One region of the Luteimonas dalianensis genome, then DNA from elsewhere that is predicted to be linked to it. Evidence: riboswitches for the same ligand, from Rfam matches in the RefSeq annotation. Region 1 holds a riboswitch; the other holds the start of a gene.

Region 1 (8,880 bases):
TGGCGCGCTACAGCGCCGACAACCCGGTGATCTTCAAGCTCACCCTGCCCAGCGTTGACGGCTACTTCCAGGAAATCGTCGACCACCCCGCCGTGCTCAAGGTCGTCGCCCTGTCGGGCGGCTACACCCGCGCCGACGCCAACGACAAGCTGGCCAGGAACCCCGGCGTGATCGCCAGCTTCAGCCGCGCCCTGACCGAGGGCCTGACCGCCCAGCACGACGACGACGCGTTCAACAGCGCGCTGGACGACTCGATCGAGTCGATCTACCGGGCCTCGATCGCCTGAGCCCGGCGATCCGGGGGGCGCGGCCGTTCCGGGCCCCCCGCGATCCTGCGCCACGCTCGCCGAAGGCGGCGGGCGCAGCCGCCCGGCACCTTCTCCGGGCTGTTCATTGGCTGGCCGCCAGCGGCGGCACGCCGGTGGGGCGGCCGTCCCCGTCCAGCGCGATCATCACGAAGCGCCCCTGGGTGCACAGCTCGCGCTCTCCGCTGAGCAGGTCTTCGGCCACCAGCTCCACGTCCACCTGCATCGAGGTGCGGCCGACGCCGACCACGCGGGCGATGGTTTCCACCAGCTGGCCCTGGCGGATCGGCAGCTTGAAGTCGACCTGCTCCGAGCGCGCGGTGACCACGGTGCGGCGCGCGTAGCGCGAGGCGGCGATGAAGGCCGCCTTGTCCATCCATGCCAGCGCCTGGCCGCCGAACAGGGTGCCCAGGTGGTTGGTGTGGTCGGGGAAGACCATTTCCAGCAGGCGGGCCTCGGTGGGCGCGCCGGGCGCGGGCGGCGTCATGCCGGGGCCAGGGCGAAGTGCGCCCGGACGGCGCCGGTGATCTGCGCCGGGCTCTGGAAGCCGGGCAGGCGGGCGGCCTCCGCGCCGTCGGCGAACAGCGACAGGGTCGGGGTCTGGCGCAGGCCCAGGCCGCGGAAGAAGTCTTCGCCTACGGTTTCCAGCTTCACTTTCAGCAGCACGACGGCTTCGGCGTCGGGCGTGGCCGCGAACTTCTGCAGCGACATGTCCAGCATCCGGCAGCCGGGGCAGTCGTCCTTGAAGTAGTCGACCAGCAGGCGTGGGTGTGCGGCGATGGCGGCGTGGTAATCCTCGGCTGAGGCGGCGTGCAGGGTCTGCATGGTGGGAGCCTTGTCGGTGTCGGGGTTGTTGTTGGGGCCGTTTGCGGCGATCGCCAGCACGTGGTCGGCCCAGCGTTCGATCTTCAGCGCGTCGCGCTCGCCGTGCGGCATCTGCTCGATCTCCAGCCGCGGGTAGCCGGTGTCGAAGAACGCGGCCATGCGCCGCACCGCGCCGCACCAGTACTCCTCGCCCCACTGGGTCTCGCCGGTGCCGAACACGGCCACCCGCTCCGGCCTGCCCACGGCCTCGACCAGCTCCGCGATGAAGCGCTTCATCTCCGGCGGCGTGCGGCCACCGTTGTCGCTCCAGGCGCCGAGCAGGTAGAGGTCGTGGCGCGGGTCGTCGCCCACAGCGTCCAGACCCTGGATATCGGTCTCGATCCAGGTCACCGCGTGGCCGCGCGCCTCGCAGCGCGCCCGCACGGCGCGGGCGACGTCGCGGGTGTTGCCGCTCAGGGAGGCGAAGGCGATCAGGACGCGCATGGTTCAGAGATCGTCGAAGCCGTTGTCGACATTGGTCTTCTTGTACGAGGCGTTCCGCATCTCGAAGAAGTCGGTCTTGGTCTCGGTGAAGTTGTCGGCGTAGGCCCGGATCCAGGGCATCACGTTGTCGGTGGTGTCCGGGTACAGGCTCTCGATGCCGAGCATCCCGGCCATCTTGTTGGCGCGGTACTTCACGTAGCGGACCATCTCGTCCACGTTGATGCCGTCGATGCCGTCCAGCACCTCGCCCGTCCATTCCATCTCCAGCTCCACCGCGTGCTCGAAGGCGCGGTGCACGTACTCGGTCAGCTCCCCGGTCTGCAGCTCCGGGTTCTCGCCGACGATGGCGCGGATCACCTCGCTGATGAACTTGGTGTGGGCCAGCTCGTCGCGGTTGATGAAGCTGATGATCTTGCCGGTGCCGGCCATCCGGTTCTGGCGCACCAGGTTGTAGAAGTAGGCGAAGCCGGAATAGAAGTTGATGCCCTCCAGGATCGAGGACTGGATCAGCGAGCGCAGCAGGGTCTCGGCGGTCTTCTCGCGCATGAAGTCGTCATACGATTCCATGATCGGCGCGTTGCGCTTGAGGATCGTGGGGTGCGTGCGCGCGATCTCGAAGATCCGCTTCTGGTTCTCCAGGTTGGTGATCGAGGACAGCACGTAGCTGTAGCTCTCGTTGTGGATCACCTCCTGCTGGCCGATGATCGCCGCGTTGGCGTGCGCGGCCGGGTCGGTGATGTACTCGGCGACGTTGTAGATGAAACGCGTCTGCGGCGAGTCCAGGGTGGCCAGCAGGCCGATGATCGCGTCGTAGGCGTTCTTCTCGCGTGCCGACAGCTCGCCGTATTGGCGCGAGTCGGCCTTCATGTCGACCTCGTCCGGGATCCAGAAGTTGGTCGAAAGCTCCTTGTAGGCGCGGTAGAACGACGGGTAGGGGATGTCGTTCCAGTTGAGGATGCCGGAGGTGCGGCCGTTGATGATCCCGGTGGAGCGGTTGGGGTGGCGCGGCTCGAGGATGCGGATGCGGTCGAGCGGCGTGGAGGTAAGCGGTGCGGAAGCGGACATGTGCGTGATCTCGCGTGTTGCGCCGGCATTGCGCCCGACGCGGATTGAATTCATTGGCAGGAGCGCGCCATGCGCGCGAAGCCGCGTGACCCCGTCCGTGGGGGGGAGCTCCGTGGCCGTCCATGGAAAGCCGTCCGTGGCGGTGCCTTCCCTGGCGATTCATGTGTCACGCGGCTTCGCGCGCATGGCGCGCTCCTGCAGGCTGTGTGTGGCTGGGTTTGCGCGTTACGTGCACCACTCGCATTCGGAGATGTCGATATCGTTCGACCTGACGTAGTAGGTGGTCTTCAGCCCCTCGCGCCAGGCGGTCATGTGCAGCTCCAGCAGGGTGCTGGCGCGGATGGTGCTGGGCACGTAGTAGTTGAAGCTGATCGACTGGTCGACGTGGCGCTGGCGGCGCGCGTTCTGGCGCACGCTCGCGAACTGGTCGACCTTGTACGCGCCCTTCTCGTAGTACGGCCAGGTCTCCAGCGACAGCCCCGGCGCGGCCACCGGGCGGCGGTAGTCCTTCTTCTCCTCGTAGTAGAAGGCCGAGTAGATCGGGTCGATGGACGCGGTGCTGCCGGCGATCTGCGCGGTCGACATGTTCGGCGCCACCGCCAGCAGCCAGCCGTTGCGCAGGCCGTTGACCGCCACCTGCGCGGACAGATCCAGCCACCGGGTGCTGTTGTAGTCGCGGTCGCGGAAGTAGCTGCCGTTGTGCCAGTCGCTGCCGGCAAACGCGGGATAGCTGCCCTTCTCCTTGGCCAGCTCCATGCTCGCCTGCACGGTGAGGAAGTTGATGCGCTCGTACAGTGCGTCGCTGTAGTCCTCGGCCCCGGGCGTGTCCCAGTGGATGCCCTTGAGCGCCAGCAGGTGGTGCCAGCCGAAGGTGCCCAGGCCGATCGCCCGGTACTTGCGGTTGGTGATCGTCGCCTGCGGCACCGGCAGCAGGTTCAGGTCGATCACGTTGTCGAGCATCCGCACCTGGATCGGCACCAGGCGTTCGAGCACGTCGGTGATCAGGTCGCCCTGGCCGTCCTGCGGCACGATCGCCCGGCCGAGGTTGATCGAGGACAGGTTGCAGACCACGAAATCCCCGGCCTGCTTCGTGGTCACGATCTGGTTGCCGCTGATGATCTCCTGCATGAGCTTCGTCGGGCTCATGTTCTGCAGGATCTCGGTGCACAGGTTGGACGAATACACCATGCCCGCGTGCTTGTTCGGGTTCTTCCGGTTGACCTCGTCGCGGTAGAACATGAAGGGGTTGCCGGTCTCCAGCTGGCTGACCATCAGCCGCTTGAAGATGTCGATCGCCTTGACCGTCCTGCGGCTGATGCGCTCGTCGGCCACCACCTCCTCGTACTTCTTCCGGAACGTGCCTTCGCCCTTCTTCTCGTCGAAGAAGTCCTGCAGGTACCAGCCCTTGATCCGGTGCACCTCGTGCGGGTCGAACAGGTACCAGTCGCCGCGCCGCTCCACCGCCTCCATGAAGATGTCCGGGATGCAGACCGAGGTGAACACGTCGTGCGCGCGCAGGCGCTGGTCGCCGTTGTTCAGGCGCAGGTCGAGGAAGGCCTCGATGTCGCGGTGCCAGACATCCAGGTACACGGCCACCGCGCCCTTGCGCTGGCCGAGCTGGTCGACCGACACGGCGGTGTTGTTGAGCTGCTTGATCCACGGCACCACGCCGCCGGACGAGTTCGGCACGCCGCGAATCGCCGAGCCCGAGGCGCGCACGTAGCCCATGTAGGCGCCCACGCCGCCGCCGCCCTTGGACACGCGCGCGATGTCGGTGTTGGAGTCGTAGATGCCCTGCAGCGAATCGTCCACCGTGTCGATGAAGCAGCTCGACAGCTGGCCGCCGGTCTTGCCGGCGTTCTGCAGCGTCGGCGTGGCGACCGTCATGTACAGGTTCGACAGCGCCCAGTAGGCCTCGCCGACCAGCTGCATGCGCCGCTCTCGGGGCTTTTCATCCTGCATCAGGTACAGCGCGATCGTCAGCCAGCGCTCCTGCGGCAGTTCGTACACCTCGCGCGAGGTGTCGGTGGCCAGGTAGCGGGTGGCCAGCAGGTACAGGCCGTTGTAGTTGAACAGCCGGTCGCGCTCGGGCTCGATCATCTTCCCGGCCTCGACCAGCTCCTCCTTGGAGTAGGCGCGCAGGATGTCGTTGGAATACACGTTTCGGTCGGCCAGGCTTTCCTGCAGGCCGACGTAGGAGCCGTACTTCTGCTCGGTGTCGTAGAAGCGGTTGCGGCTGGCGCGCTTGTACAGGCGGTGCAGGTAGATGCGCGCGGCGAACAGCTCCCACTCCGGCGCGGCCACGTCCACCCGCGCCTCGGCCTCGCGGATCAGGTGGTCGACCAGGTCGTCGGCGTTGACCGCCTGCTTGCGCTCCACGAAGCCGAACACGCTCTGCTTGTAGTCGGCGATTTCAAGCTGCGGGAACTCGGCGTGGACGCGGTCGATGGCGCGCTCCAGGCGCGCACGCTCGTAGGGCATGCGGCGGTTGCCGGCCTCCTTGGTGATCCAGGTGGCGACGTTGGCATCGGCGGGCGGGGCGGTGTCGATAGGCATGGACTGGGCAGTGGGTGGAGAGGGAACGCTGTCCCCGGAATCGGAAGCAGCCGGCCGGGCGGCACGGGGCGTGGACGCATCCGGGGCGGGGGCGTCCGGCGTCAGCGTCCGGGGCGTGTCTGGCGCGGTGGCGGTGGTGTCGTGGCTGCTCATGGTTCCTCCCGGATCGGTTGCGCACGCTCGCCCGTCCCCGGCAGGCGATGAAGGCACGGGCGCGCGCCGACGCGGGGCGTCGTCGCGGCCTCGCCCCCTCGGGCGGGCGGATTCGTCACAGGATGGAATAGCGGCGTCGCACCGGCGGCGACTGCGCTCCGTGCCGGAGGCGGCCCCGCGTGCTTCGCCAGCCATCTCCCCCCGGAGATTCCGCAGCCGGCACCGCGCGGCGTGCATGCGCGCGGCTGTCGGCAGGTCTTCGGGCTCATGGGCACGGAGACTTGCGTCTCCACCTTGTCCGCCGCTTCCCGGAGCCGTGGTGGCTCCAGTGCTTCGTGGCGGGGTCGTTCCCAGTTACCGCTGCGGGGCAGCGCCGGAATGGCCGATCCTGGATGGAACGGCGTCACCGGCTTCCCTTTTCATCCGGTGGGTAGCGCCCGCCGGAACCGACAGGCACAACATATCGTGGCAACAGATTTTGTCAACGCAAAATGTTGTGGAACATCCGCAGGCTCGGGTTCCACGGCCGTTCCCCCGGCTCAGGGCCGGTGCGGGCTGGCCAGGTACTCCGCGCTGCGCATCTCGATCAGCCGCGAGGCGGTGCGCTCGAACTCGCCGGTCAGGCGTTCCCCGGCGTACAGCGCCACCGGCTCGGTCGCGGCGGTGCACACCAGGTTGACGTTGCGGTCGTAGAGCTCGTCGACCAGGGTGACGAAGCGGCGGGCGGCGTCGTTGCGCAGGTCGTCCAGCACCGGGATGCCGCCCAGCAGCAGGGTGTGGAACTCGCGCGCGATCTCGATGTAGTCGCCGGAGCCGCGCGGGCCCTCGCACAGGGCGTCGAAGTCGAACCAGGCCATGCCGGGGCAGCGCGCACGCACCGCGATGCGCCGTCCCTCCAGCACGATGCCCGCGCCGCGGTGGCCGTCGTCGCCGCCCAGCGCGTGCCAGCGCTGCTCCAGCCAGGCGTCGGCGCCGTCGTCCAGCGGCGTGCGGTAGACCGGCGAGCGGGTCAGCGCGCGCAGGCGGTAGTCGGTGTCGCTGTCGATGCGCAGTACGCTGCAGTGCCGCTGGATCAGGTCGATCGCCGGCAGGAAGCGCGCGCGCTGCAGGCCGTCGCGGTACAGGTCGGGCGGATCCACGTTGGAGGTGGTCACCAGCACGATGCCCTCGTCGAACATGCACTCCAGCAGCCGCGCCAGGATCATCGCGTCGCCAATGTCACCGACGAAGAACTCGTCCAGCACCAGCACCCGCAGCCCGGCCCGGCGCCAGCCGCGCACGATCAGCGCCAGCCGGTCGCGCTCGCCGCCGTGGGCCTGGAGCTGGTCGTGCACCTGGCGCATGAAACGGTGGAAGTGGGTGCGGTACTTGCCGTCCCCGCCCGCGCCGCCCGCCAGGTCGCTGCCCTTGAGCGTGCGCAGCGGCAGGCCGTCGTGGAACAGGTCGATCAGGAAGGTCTTGCCGCGGCCCACGCCGCCCCACAGGTACAGGCCGTCGATGGCGGGCGCGGGGTCCGCGCCGCGCAGGCGCTGCAGCAGCCCGCGGCGCTCGGGCGGTCGCGACAGCCCGGCGTGGATGCGATCCAGTTCCACCAGCACCGCGCGCTGGGCGGCATCGTCCAGCCACTCGCCCGCCGCCACGCCGGCGGCGTAGGCCTGCGAAGGCGCCGCCGTCCGGGTTTGCTCAGGCATCCGCGGCGGGCAGGTACTGGCGCACGCCGTTCTTGATCGCCCCGCGCAGATCCATCAGCTTGCGGTGGAAGAAGTGGCCGCTGTCGGGGATGCGCACCAGCTCGGCCCGGGCGTCGGCCCGATCCAGCCAGTCGTACACCGCCTGCGGATCGACGATCTCGTCCTCCTCGCCCTGGATCACCAGCCAGGGGAAGTCGGGCAGCTGGATGGAGTCGAAGTCCCAGCGCCCGGCCGGGGGGGCGATCGAAATCAGCATCCCCGGCTCGATGCCGGCCGAGGCCGCCAGGCTGACGTAGGCGCCGAAGCTGAAGCCGGCCAGCCACAGCCGCTGCCCGGAGCGCTGCGCGCGCACCCAGGCGGCCACCGCGCGCAGATCCTCGACCTCGCCGCGGCCCTCGTCGAACTCGCCGTCCGAGGCGCCGGTGCCGCGGAAGTTGAAGCGCACCGTGGTCACGCCCAGCTCGCGCAGCGAGCGGCCGGCCATGGTCACGACCTTGTTGTGCATGGTGCCGCCCTCGGTGGGCAGCGGATGGCAGATGATCGCCACCAGCGGCAACGCCGCCACGTCGTCATCGGGAAAGTCGACCGCGACCTCGAGTCCGCCGGCCGGGCCGGGCAGGGTCAGGGTGGTCGATTCGGTGGGGAAAGTGGGGGTATCCATGGGGCGGCATGATAGGCGATCAGGCCTTTGCCAAGCGTTCATGTTCGGCGATCAGGGGCGGATTGAAGCCGATCAGGAGCGGATTATGGCCGGTTTTATGGCGCACGATGCCGGTGATTCGACGCCGTTGGCCGCATGATGGAGGAAGTTGTGGCGAGTGGATCCCGGCGCGGGACGCGCTAGCGGCCGGACAGGTCGAAGCCGAGCAGGATCGGATCGTGATCCGAGCTGCGCCAAGGGGTTTCCTGCGCGGCGCCGGCGCCGGCGCCGCGATAGCCGATGGCTGCCGGCTCATCGGCGTTGCTGTGCCAGACGCGCGCGCCGCGCAGGCGGTCGGCCAGAGCCGGGCTGAGCAGCGCGTGATCCAGGCGGCCGGCCTGGGCCGAGTACACGTAGGTGTGGACGTCATCGCGACCGGCGAGCGCATCCTGCCAGCCCGACTCGCGCAGCGTGCGCACGGGGTCTTCTTTGCCGTATGCGTTCAGATCGCCGACGATCGCCACAAGATCGCTGCCGCTTCCGGTGGGGTCGGTGGCGGCCCAGGCGCCGAGCCGCTGCGCCGCATCGGTTCGCAGCGCGTTCCAGCAGCCCTGGCCGTCGCCCTGGTCGCGGTCGGGGCCTTCGGCCTCGCTGCAGCCCTTGGACTTGAAGTGGTTGGCGATCACCGTGAACGCCGGGCCGTCGCCGGCCTGGAAGGCCTGCGCCAGCGGCACCCGGCTGCGGGTGCCGAACGGGCCGCCTTCCAGCACCGCCGCCTCGCCGACGGTGCGCAGCGCGGAGGTGCGATACAGCAGCGCCACCCGGATCGCGTCCCCGCCCGGCCCCTCGCCCGCGTCCACGAACGCCCAGTCCGGGCCCAGCGTCCGCGCCAGTCCGGCAATGCTCGAGTCCGGCCCGTAGCCGTCGTTCTCCAGCTCCATCGCCGCCACGATATCCGGCTCCAGCGCCAGCACCGTGGCCCGCAGGCGCGCCAGCTGCGCGGCCAGCTCGCCTGCCGTGCGGGCGCCGCGGGCGGTGGGGAAGCCGCCGCCGCGGCCGTCGCCGTTGAACAGGTTCTCCAGGTTCAGCACCGCGACGCGCACGTCGCCCGCCACCTCCGGCACCGCGGGCCGGGGCGCCGGCTGCAGCGTCGGCGCCTGCA
Region 2 (8,880 bases), on a different contig from region 1:
CGACCTGACGGCGATGCTGGCCGGCGGCTACGTCAACCGCTTCGCGATGGAGAACCGCTCCTACCGGGTGATCCCGCAGGTGCAGCGCGTCGACCGGCTCAACCCCGCGCAGCTGGAGAACTACTACACCCGCACCCGCGACGGTGAGCTGATCCCGATGTCCACGCTGGTGACGCTCAAGGAAAGCGTGCAGCCGCAGAACCTCAAGCGCTTCCAGCAGCTCAACGCGGTGGCGATCACCTTCATGCCGCGCCCGGGCGTGTCCAAGGGCGACGCGCTGCGGGTGCTGGAGGAGGCGGCGGCCGAGGTACTGCCGCAGGGCTACAGCGTCGACTACGCCGGCGAGTCGCGCCAGTTCAAGCAGGAGGGCGCCGGCATGCTGGTGACCCTGCTGCTGGCGCTGGTGTTCATCTTCCTGGTGCTGGCGGCGCAGTTCGAGAGTTTCCGCGACGCGCTGATCATGCTGGTGACGGTGCCGATGGCGATCAGCGGCGCGCTGCTGGTGCTCAACGCGCTGGCGATCCTGGGCGGGGTGCTGCAGTTCGCCGGGCTGGAGATGTTCCCCGGCATGAGCATCAACATCTATACCCAGGTGGGCCTGGTGACGCTGGTGGGCGTGATCGCCAAGCACGGCATCCTGATCGTGGAGTTCGCCAACAAGCTGCAGGTGGACGAGGGGCTGTCCAAGCGCGAGGCGATCGAGCGCGCGGCCGGCATCCGCCTGCGCCCGGTGCTGATGACCACCGCCGCGCTGGTGTTCGCGATGGTGCCGCTGCTGCTGGCCACAGGGCCGGGCGCGGCGGCGCGCTTCGCGATCGGCATGACGGTGGCCGCGGGCATGACCATCGGCACCGCGTTCACCCTGTTCGTGCTGCCGGCGTTCTACCTGTTCCTGGCGCGCGATCATTCGCACGACCGCGAAAGCGAGCCGGTCCCGCAGGCGTAGGACGCGCTCCTACAACGGGGATGCGTCGAGGGTGGGGGTGGCGAGGGTCGGGTCGGGTTCGGGCAGGTGGGGGATGACGCCCAGGCACGGGGCGGGTAGCGCATCGCGCAGCAGGGCCAGGTAATCCTGGCTGCGGTCGAACACGGGGTCGACTCCGCTGCCGATCCAGCCGGCCAGGCGCAGGCCGTCGGCCTCGACCGCGCGTGCGGTCAGGCGCGCGTGGCTCAGGCAGCCCAGGCGCAGGCCGACCACCAGCACTACCGGCGCCCCCAGCGCGGCGGCCAGCGCCGACTGGTCGAGGCCGTCGGCCAGCGGTGCCAGCCAGCCGCCGACGCCTTCCACCACCACCCGATCCACGCCTTCCGCGAGCCGCGCGTGGGCGGCCAGGAGTGTTTCCAGGTCGACTTCAACGCCAGCCTCGCGCGCGGCGAGCTGCGGAGCGGTCGGCGCCGGCAGTGCGAACGGGTTCACGTCCTCATAGGCCGGGCGCGGCTCGCTCGCCGCCTGCAGCATCAGCGCATCCTCGTTGCGCCAGCCATCGGGCGTGCCGTCGCAGCCGCTGGCCACCGGCTTCATGCCCACCGCGCGCAGGCCGCGGGCGCGCAGCGCGTGCAGCAGCGCGGCGGACGCCAGGGTCTTGCCGACGCCGGTGTCGGTGCCGGTCACGAACAGCGAAGCCGCGCTCACCGCCCTGCCCCGCCCGCGCATCCCCGCCGTGCTTGAACCCTTCCCACCGCCATTGCGCTGCCCATATGCCTTCGACCCTGCTTGCTACACTGGCCACATGTTCGCATCGCAAGCCCTCTACGGGGACAAGCCCGGCCAGTACGACCAGCTGGATGCACAGGCCCGCGCGCTGCTGGCCGGCGAATCCGACCGCATCGCCAACGCCGCCAACCTGTCCGCGCTGGTCTTCCACGCCCTGCCCGACCTGAACTGGGCCGGCTTCTATTTCTACGACGGCACCGAGCTGGTGGTCGGCCCGTTCCAGGGCCAGCCGGCCTGCGTGCGCATCCCGCTCGATCGCGGCGTGTGCGGCGCGGCGGCCAGCACCCGCACCACCCAGCGGGTGGAGGACGTCAACGCCTTCCCCGGCCACATCGCCTGCGACGCCGCCTCGCGCTCGGAGCTGGTGGTGCCGCTGGTGGATGCCGACGGCAGCCTGGTGGGCGTGTTCGACATCGACAGCCCGCTGCCGGGCCGGTTCGACGAAGACGACCAGGCGGGCCTGGAGCGCATCGCCGCCACCTTCATGGAGTCGCTGCGATGAGCGAAGACAAGCTGCGCAACATCGGCCCCAAGTCCGCCGCCTGGCTGCGCCAGGTGGGGCTGCACACCCGCGCCGACCTGGAGGCCGCCGGCCCGGTGGACGCCTACATGCGGGTGCGCCGCGCCGGCTTCCGGCCCAGCCTCAACCTGCTCTACGCGCTGGAAGGCGCGCTCAACGACTGCCACTGGCAGGACGTGCCGGACACCCGCCGCAAGCAACTGGTGGAAGCGGCCGAGGCGGCCATCGCCGAGCTGCCGCTGCCGCGCGGCCAGCAGGAGGCCGGCCCGGTGCGCACCACCATCATGCAGCCCGACCCGGACGGCGACGACTCCCTGTAGGCGCGTGCCTTTGCGCGCACGGGGCGCGCTCCTAGCCGGACGCAAGCACCAGCGCGAGCAGCAGCATCGTTTCCATCACCTCGATGCTGGCCCCCAGGCAATCGCCGGAGATGCCGCCCAGCCGGCGCTTCCAGTACACGCCGACCAGCGGCACCAGCACCAGCGCGGCCAGCAGCGGCGGCGCCGCGAGCAGGCTCAGCGCCGCCAGCGCCACCGCCCACAGCCACACCGCGCGCATGCCCAGCTTCCACGAGAAGCGCTCGGCCATCCCCGCATGCTGGATTGGCGGCAGGCGTCGGCTCCACCACAACGTGCCCCAGCGCGCCCAGGCCGGCAGTAGCACGATGCCGGCCCACCAGGTGGATCCGGCCAGCTCGGCCAGCAGCACCAGCTTGAGCAGCAGCTGCACGATGAGCACCACCACGCCGAACGCGCCCACGTGCGGATCCTTGAGCACGGCCAGGAAGCGATCGGGATCCCGGTGCGCCGCGCCCATGGCGTCGGCCACGTCGCTCAGGCCGTCCAGGTGCAGCGCCCCGGTCACCCAGGTCCACAGCGCCATGGCCAGCACCGCCGCCAGCCAGGGACGATCGCCCAGCCCCCACAGCACCAGCGCCAGCAGCAGGCCGATCACGATGCCGACCAGCGGGTGGTAGACGGCCGAACGGGTCAGGTCGTCATCGCGGAAGTCGTGCACCTGCGGCGTCGGCAACCGGGTCAGGAACTGGAAGGCGAGGATCAGGCGGCGCAGGCTCATGGCTGGGACAGCTCCAGCAGTTCGCCCCACAGCCTGCCTTCCCCGTCCTCTCCCAGCCGCAGCCGCAGCCGCGTGCCGTAGTCGATGCGCAGCGCCCACAGCGCCGCCAGCGGCAGGCCGCAGGCCTGCGTCAGCGCCATGCGCAGCGCGCCGGCGTGGCTGACCACGAGCACCGGGCCATCGCCATCGGCGCCATGGGCCAGCAGCGCGCGCAGCCCGTCCGCGATGCGCTTGCCGAAAATCCCCCAGTCCTCGCCGCCCGGCGGCGGGTGGCGCAGCGGATCGGCATGGAAGGCGGCGACGGCCTCGGCCGGCAGCTCATCGCCGCGCCGGCCGTCCCAGCCGCCGAAGTCGAACTCGGCCCAGCGCGGGTCGATGGTGACCCCGATCCCCTGCGGCGCGGCCAGCGCCAGCGCGGTGTCGTGCGCCCGGCGCAGCGGCGAGGTGACCGCGCGCGCCCAGCCTATGCCGGCGTGGCGGCTGGCCAATGCATCCGCAACGCCCGCCAGCAGCGGCGGATCGCTCCGTCCGTCCATGCGGCCGCGGCGCCCGGTATCCGCATGGCGCACCAGATCCAGGATCACGCCGGCGTTGCCCCCGCCACCGCGGCATCCTCGAAGGTCGCCATGTCGTTGTGCAGGGCGCAGGCCAGCCGCAGCAGCGGCAGCGCCAGGGCGGCGCCGGAGGCCTCGCCCAGGCGCAGATCCAGCCGCAGCAGCGGTTCCGCATCGAGCGCTTCGAGCAGGCGGGCGTGGCCGCGCTCGGCCGAGCAGTGCGAGAACAGCAGCCAGTCGCGCACGCCCGGGTTGATGCGCACCGCCGCCAGCGCTGCGGCGGAAACGATGAAACCATCCACCAGCACCGGTACCCCGCGGCGGGCGGCAGCGATCATGGCCCCGGCCAGCGCGGCGATCTCCAGCCCGCCGACGCGGCGCAGGGCTTCCAGCGCGGGCTGCGGCGCCGCCGCAACCGCATCGCGGTGCAGGTTCATGGCACGCTCCACCACGGCCTGCTTGAGCGCAATGCGGGCCTCGTCCAGGCCGGTGCCGGCGCCCACCAAGTCCGCCGGCGGCAGGTCGCCCAGCATGCAGGCCAGCGCGCTGGCGGCGGTGGTATTGCCGATGCCCATCTCGCCGGGCAGCAGCAGGTCTGCGCCCGCATCGGCCTCCTCCACCGCGCGGCGGCCGGCGTCCAGGGCATGGGCCACCTCGGCGGCGGACATCGCCGCCTCCACGCCCAGGTCGCGGGTGCCGCGGCAGGGCTTGTCCACGACCGCGCCGGCCACGGCGCCGTCCGCCAGCGTGCCCACGTCGCGCAGGTGCAGCGGCAGGCCCAGCTCGCGCGCCAGCACCGAGATCGCCGCGCCGCCCGCGGCGAAGTTCGCCAGCATCTGCACCGTGACCTCGGCCGGGAACGCCGACACCCCCTGCGCGACCACGCCGTGGTCGCCGGCGAACAGCAGCACCGGAACCACCTGGGCGCGGGGCCGGTCGCGGGCCTGCAGGGCGGCCAGCTCGATGGCCAGGGTCTCCAGCCGGCCGAGGGCGCCGGGCGGCTTGGTCAGCTGCTGCTGGCGCGCCCGCGCCCGGTCGGCATGCCCGATCGACGGCGTCCTGCACGCCTGGCTCCACCACCCCTGTTCCATCTGTCCGGCATCCAGTGAAAAGGCGGCATTCTATCGGCTGGCGGCCTCCGACAGCCGCGCACCGGCTTTGGCGCACGCGGCGGCAATGGCTTAAACTGCGCCGACTTTCTGGTGACCCGAGGGGATTCCCCCAAGGGTTGAAACGGGAAGCCGGTGACCTTCCGCCCGCCGCCACGGCGGGGAAGCATTCCGGCGCTGCCCCCGCAACGGTAAGCGTGGAACACCCCCGGCAAACCGCCACTGTGCATCGCACGGGAAGGCGCCGGGGCCGGAGCAGCCGCATCGCTCCTCCCGCAAGCCCGGAGACCGGCCAGGGAGAAGACTGGTTGCGATGCGGAGGGCATTGCGGCGGCAGCGCGCGCCATGCCCGGCACGTCCCTACCGTCGCCCCCATGCATCCAGCCCCACACCGTTACGGTCGCGCGGGCGTGCGCGATGCATGGAGAACCCGATGAAAGCGCAGCACCAGATCCTCACCCTGGCAGTGGCCCTGGCCCTGTCCCCGGCCGCCGCGGCCAGCAGCCTGATCCAGGCCACCGACCTGGACGAAGTGGTCGTCACCGGCACCCGCACCGAGGTGCTGCTCACCGACAGCCTGGTACCGGCGCAGGTCATCGACCGCGAGGAGATCGAACGCACCCAGGCCACCGACCTGGTCGGCCTGCTGCGCGGACGCGCCGGCGTGGACATCAGCAACCAGGGCGGCCGTGGCAAGCTCAGCAGCCTGTTCCTGCGCGGCGCGGAGTCCGACCACGTGCTGGTCCTGGTCGACGGGATCAAGATCGGCTCGGCCACCTCGGGCATGGCGGCCTTCCAGGATCTCGCGCTGTCGCAGATCGAGCGCATCGAGATCGTGCGCGGCCCGCGCTCGAGCCTTTACGGCGCCGAGGCGATCGGCGGCGTCATCCAGATCTTCACCCGCGGCGACGACGCCGAAGGCTTCGCCCCGCACCTGTCCCTCGGCGCGGGCAGCAACGCCACCCGCGAGGTCAGCGGCGGATTCAACTACCGCGGCCAGCGCGGCTGGCTGGGCGCCCATGGCGGCTACCAGCGCACCGACGGCTTCAATGCCTGCCGCGGCTCGGCCGAGCTGTTCGCCGGCTGCTGGACGGACGAGCCCGACGACGACGGCTACCGTAGCGTGTCGATGAACGTGCGCGGCGGCATGCAGCTGACCGAAGCGCTGGCCCTGGAAGGCAGCTTCCTCGACATCGCCGGCGAGAACGAATACGACGGCACCTGGACCAACCGCTCCAAAACCCGGCAGCAGGTGTCCGGAGCCACCCTGGAGTACGCGCCGCAAGACGGCCGCCTTGCGCTCAAGGCCGCGGTCGGCCGCAGCAAGGACCGCTCCAACGACTACCACGAAGACGTGCACATGAGCACCTTCGAGACCCGCCGCGACAGCGCCTCGGTGCAGGCCGACGTGCGCCTGGCGCCGGCGCACCTGCTCAGCCTGGGCGTGGACTGGAGCAACGACGTCCTCGACAGCACCACCGCCTACAGCGCCGACGAGCGCGACAACACCGGCGTGTTCGTCGGCTACGACGGCGGCGCCGGCCGCCAGCGCTGGCAGGCCAGCCTGCGCCACGACGACAACGAGCAGTTCGGCAGCCACACCACCGGCAGCCTCGGCTGGGGCCTGTCGTTCGACAGCGGCCTGCGCCTGAATGCCACCGTCGGCACCGGTTTCAAGGCGCCGACCTTCAACGACCTGTACTACCCGGGTTCGGAGAGCCCGTGGCTGCAGCCGGAGAAGTCCACCAGCCTGAACCTGGGCGTGTCTCAGGCCACCGAGGACTTCAGCTGGTCGTTCAACCTCTACGAGAGCCGGATCGACAACCTGATCGTGTTCACCTACGAGCCGCCGACCTTCCAGGGCGTGGGCGCGAACGTGGACGAAGCCCGCATCCGCGGCGCCGAGGCGACCTTCGGCACCTCGTTCGCCGGCTTCGACCTGTCCACCCAGCTCAGCTATACGGATCCGCGCGATCGCAGCGGCGGCTTCAACGACGACAACCTGCTGGCCCGCCGCGCGCGCGCCAGCGGCCGCATCGACCTGGATCGCGGCTTCGGCCCGGTGCGCGCCGGCATCACCGTGCAGGGCGCCGGCAGCCGCTACGACGACGCCGCCAACAGCGTGCGCCTGGGCGGCTACGCCACCGCCGACCTGCGCCTGGAGTACGCCTTCCACCGCGACTGGACGCTGCTGGCGCGGGCCGGCAACGTCTTCGACCGCGACTACGAAACCATCGCCTGGTACAACCAGCCCGGCCGCGAGTACGGCCTGACCCTGCGCTGGCGCCCCGCCCCCTGACGCCGGACACCCCCGCTGTAGGAGCGCGCATGGCGCGCTCCTACATGTCGAGGGTGAGGAGATCCTGGAAGCGGTCGATGACGGCCAGGGCGCCGGCGGCGCGCAGGTCGAAGCCGCGGGCGTAGCCGTAGCTGACCAGCACCACCGGCATCCCGGCCGCCTGTCCGGCCAGGAAGTCGGTCTGCGAATCGCCGACCATCAGGCAGCGGCCGGGTTCTACCCGCATCCGTTCGGCCAGGTGCAGCAGCGGGCGCGGATGCGGCTTGCGCTCGGGCAGCGTGCCGGCACCCACCACGCCGGCAAAGCGGCCGGCGATGCCCATGTGTTCGAGCATCGGCGCCACGAAGCGCTCCGGCTTGTTGGTGCACACCGCCATCGACACGCCGCGCCTGTCGAGCTCGGCCAGGGTTTCGGCCACGCCGGGATACAGCCGCGGGCTGCGCAGCAGGCAGTCGCCATAGTGGAGCATGAAGCGCTCCATCAGCACTTCCGCACTGGCGCTGCTGCCGAAGTGCTCCAGCGCGGTTTCCAGCAGCATCCGCGAGCCCTCGCCAATCCAGCTGCGCACCAGCGCCTCGTCGGCCGGGCCCAGGCCCTGCTCGGCGAGCATGCGGTTGACCGCCTCGGCGATGTCGGAAGCGCTGTCGACGAGGGTGCCGTCGAGGTCGAACAGGACGGCGGAAAACGGAAACGGCACGGCTCACTCCGGAAAGGCGGGCCTCCTATTGTAGAAAGTGCGTCCTACATGAAGAGGGCGGGCTGGGTGGGGATTTCTTCGCGGTCACGGAAGCCGGACAGGCCGACGCCGGCGAGCCGGTAGCGGGTGTCCGGCGGCAGCCCCACCCGCTCGCGCAGGGCCAGTGCGATCGCGGCCAGTTCGGCCGCCGACGCGGGTGGAACTTCGGGCGTGTGGCTGCGGGTGAGGATGCGGAAGCGGTCGGTCTTGAGCTTGAGCACCACCGTGCGGGGCACGCGCTCGGTCTTGCGGGTGGCGGCCCAGGTCTTGTCGGCCAGCGCGCGGATCACCTCCTCCAGCGCCTCCAGCGGCAGGTCGGTCTCGAAGGTGTCCTCCGAGGAGATCGACTGCACCGGCTGGTGCGGCTGCACCGGACGCTCGTCGATGCCGCGCGCGCGCTCATGCAGGCGCAGGCCGAAGCTTCCGAAATGCGCCTGCAGCTCCTCGCGCGGAATCTGCCGCAGCTCGCCCACCGTGCGCACGCCCAGCCCCTCCAGCCGGCCCTGCATCACCTTGCCCACGCCCGGTATCTTCGCCACCGGCAGCGGCGTCAGGAAGGCCTCCACCCGTGCCGGCGAAATCACGAACAGCCCGTCCGGCTTGTTCCAGTCCGAGGCGATCTTGGCCAGGAACTTGTTCGGCGCCGCCCCGGCCGACGCGGTCAGCCCGGTCACCTCGCGGATCCGCGCGCGGATCGCCTGGGCGGTGGCGGTGGCGCTGGGCGAAGGGATCTTCGGCGCGGTGACGTCCAGGTAGGCCTCGTCCAGCGACAGCGGCTCCACCAGCTCGGTGTGTTCGCGGAAGATCTCCCGCACCTGCTGCGACACCGCCCGGTAGCGGGTGAAATCCGGCGCCACGTAGATCGCGTCCG

Evidence for each region. Region 1 has a riboswitch for cobalamin ahead of ACOZ90_RS03425 (ribonucleoside-diphosphate reductase subunit alpha). Riboswitches for the same ligand answer to the same signal wherever they lie in the genome.
Region 2: linked by a shared signal. The riboswitch ahead of ACOZ90_RS07725 (TonB-dependent receptor domain-containing protein) and the one ahead of ACOZ90_RS03425 (ribonucleoside-diphosphate reductase subunit alpha) in region 1 are both predicted to bind cobalamin.

Annotation. Positions count from the first base shown of each region.
Region 1 is NZ_JBMPPO010000002.1:257,773-266,652, forward strand. It holds gene ACOZ90_RS03400 (fructose bisphosphate aldolase) at 1-287, shown strand, start outside; gene ACOZ90_RS03405 (acyl-CoA thioesterase) at 391-792, opposite strand; gene ACOZ90_RS03410 (thioredoxin family protein) at 789-1,130, opposite strand; partial or broken gene ACOZ90_RS03415 (flavodoxin) at 1,143-1,613, opposite strand; gene ACOZ90_RS03420 (ribonucleotide-diphosphate reductase subunit beta) at 1,617-2,678, opposite strand; gene ACOZ90_RS03425 (ribonucleoside-diphosphate reductase subunit alpha) at 2,904-5,387, opposite strand; cobalamin riboswitch at 5,621-5,853, opposite strand; gene zapE (cell division protein ZapE) at 5,927-7,078, opposite strand; gene ACOZ90_RS03435 (alpha/beta hydrolase) at 7,071-7,739, opposite strand; gene ACOZ90_RS03440 (ExeM/NucH family extracellular endonuclease) at 7,919-8,880, opposite strand, start outside.
Region 2 is NZ_JBMPPO010000004.1:236,327-245,206, forward strand. It holds gene ACOZ90_RS07690 (efflux RND transporter permease subunit) at 1-946, shown strand, start outside; gene bioD (dethiobiotin synthase) at 956-1,633, opposite strand; gene ACOZ90_RS07700 (GAF domain-containing protein) at 1,731-2,216, shown strand; gene ACOZ90_RS07705 (TfoX/Sxy family protein) at 2,213-2,554, shown strand; gene cobS (adenosylcobinamide-GDP ribazoletransferase) at 2,586-3,311, opposite strand; gene ACOZ90_RS07715 (histidine phosphatase family protein) at 3,308-3,895, opposite strand; gene cobT (nicotinate-nucleotide--dimethylbenzimidazole phosphoribosyltransferase) at 3,892-4,956, opposite strand; cobalamin riboswitch at 5,049-5,285, shown strand; gene ACOZ90_RS07725 (TonB-dependent receptor domain-containing protein) at 5,408-7,273, shown strand; gene gph (phosphoglycolate phosphatase) at 7,314-7,970, opposite strand; gene dinB (DNA polymerase IV) at 8,015-8,880, opposite strand, start outside.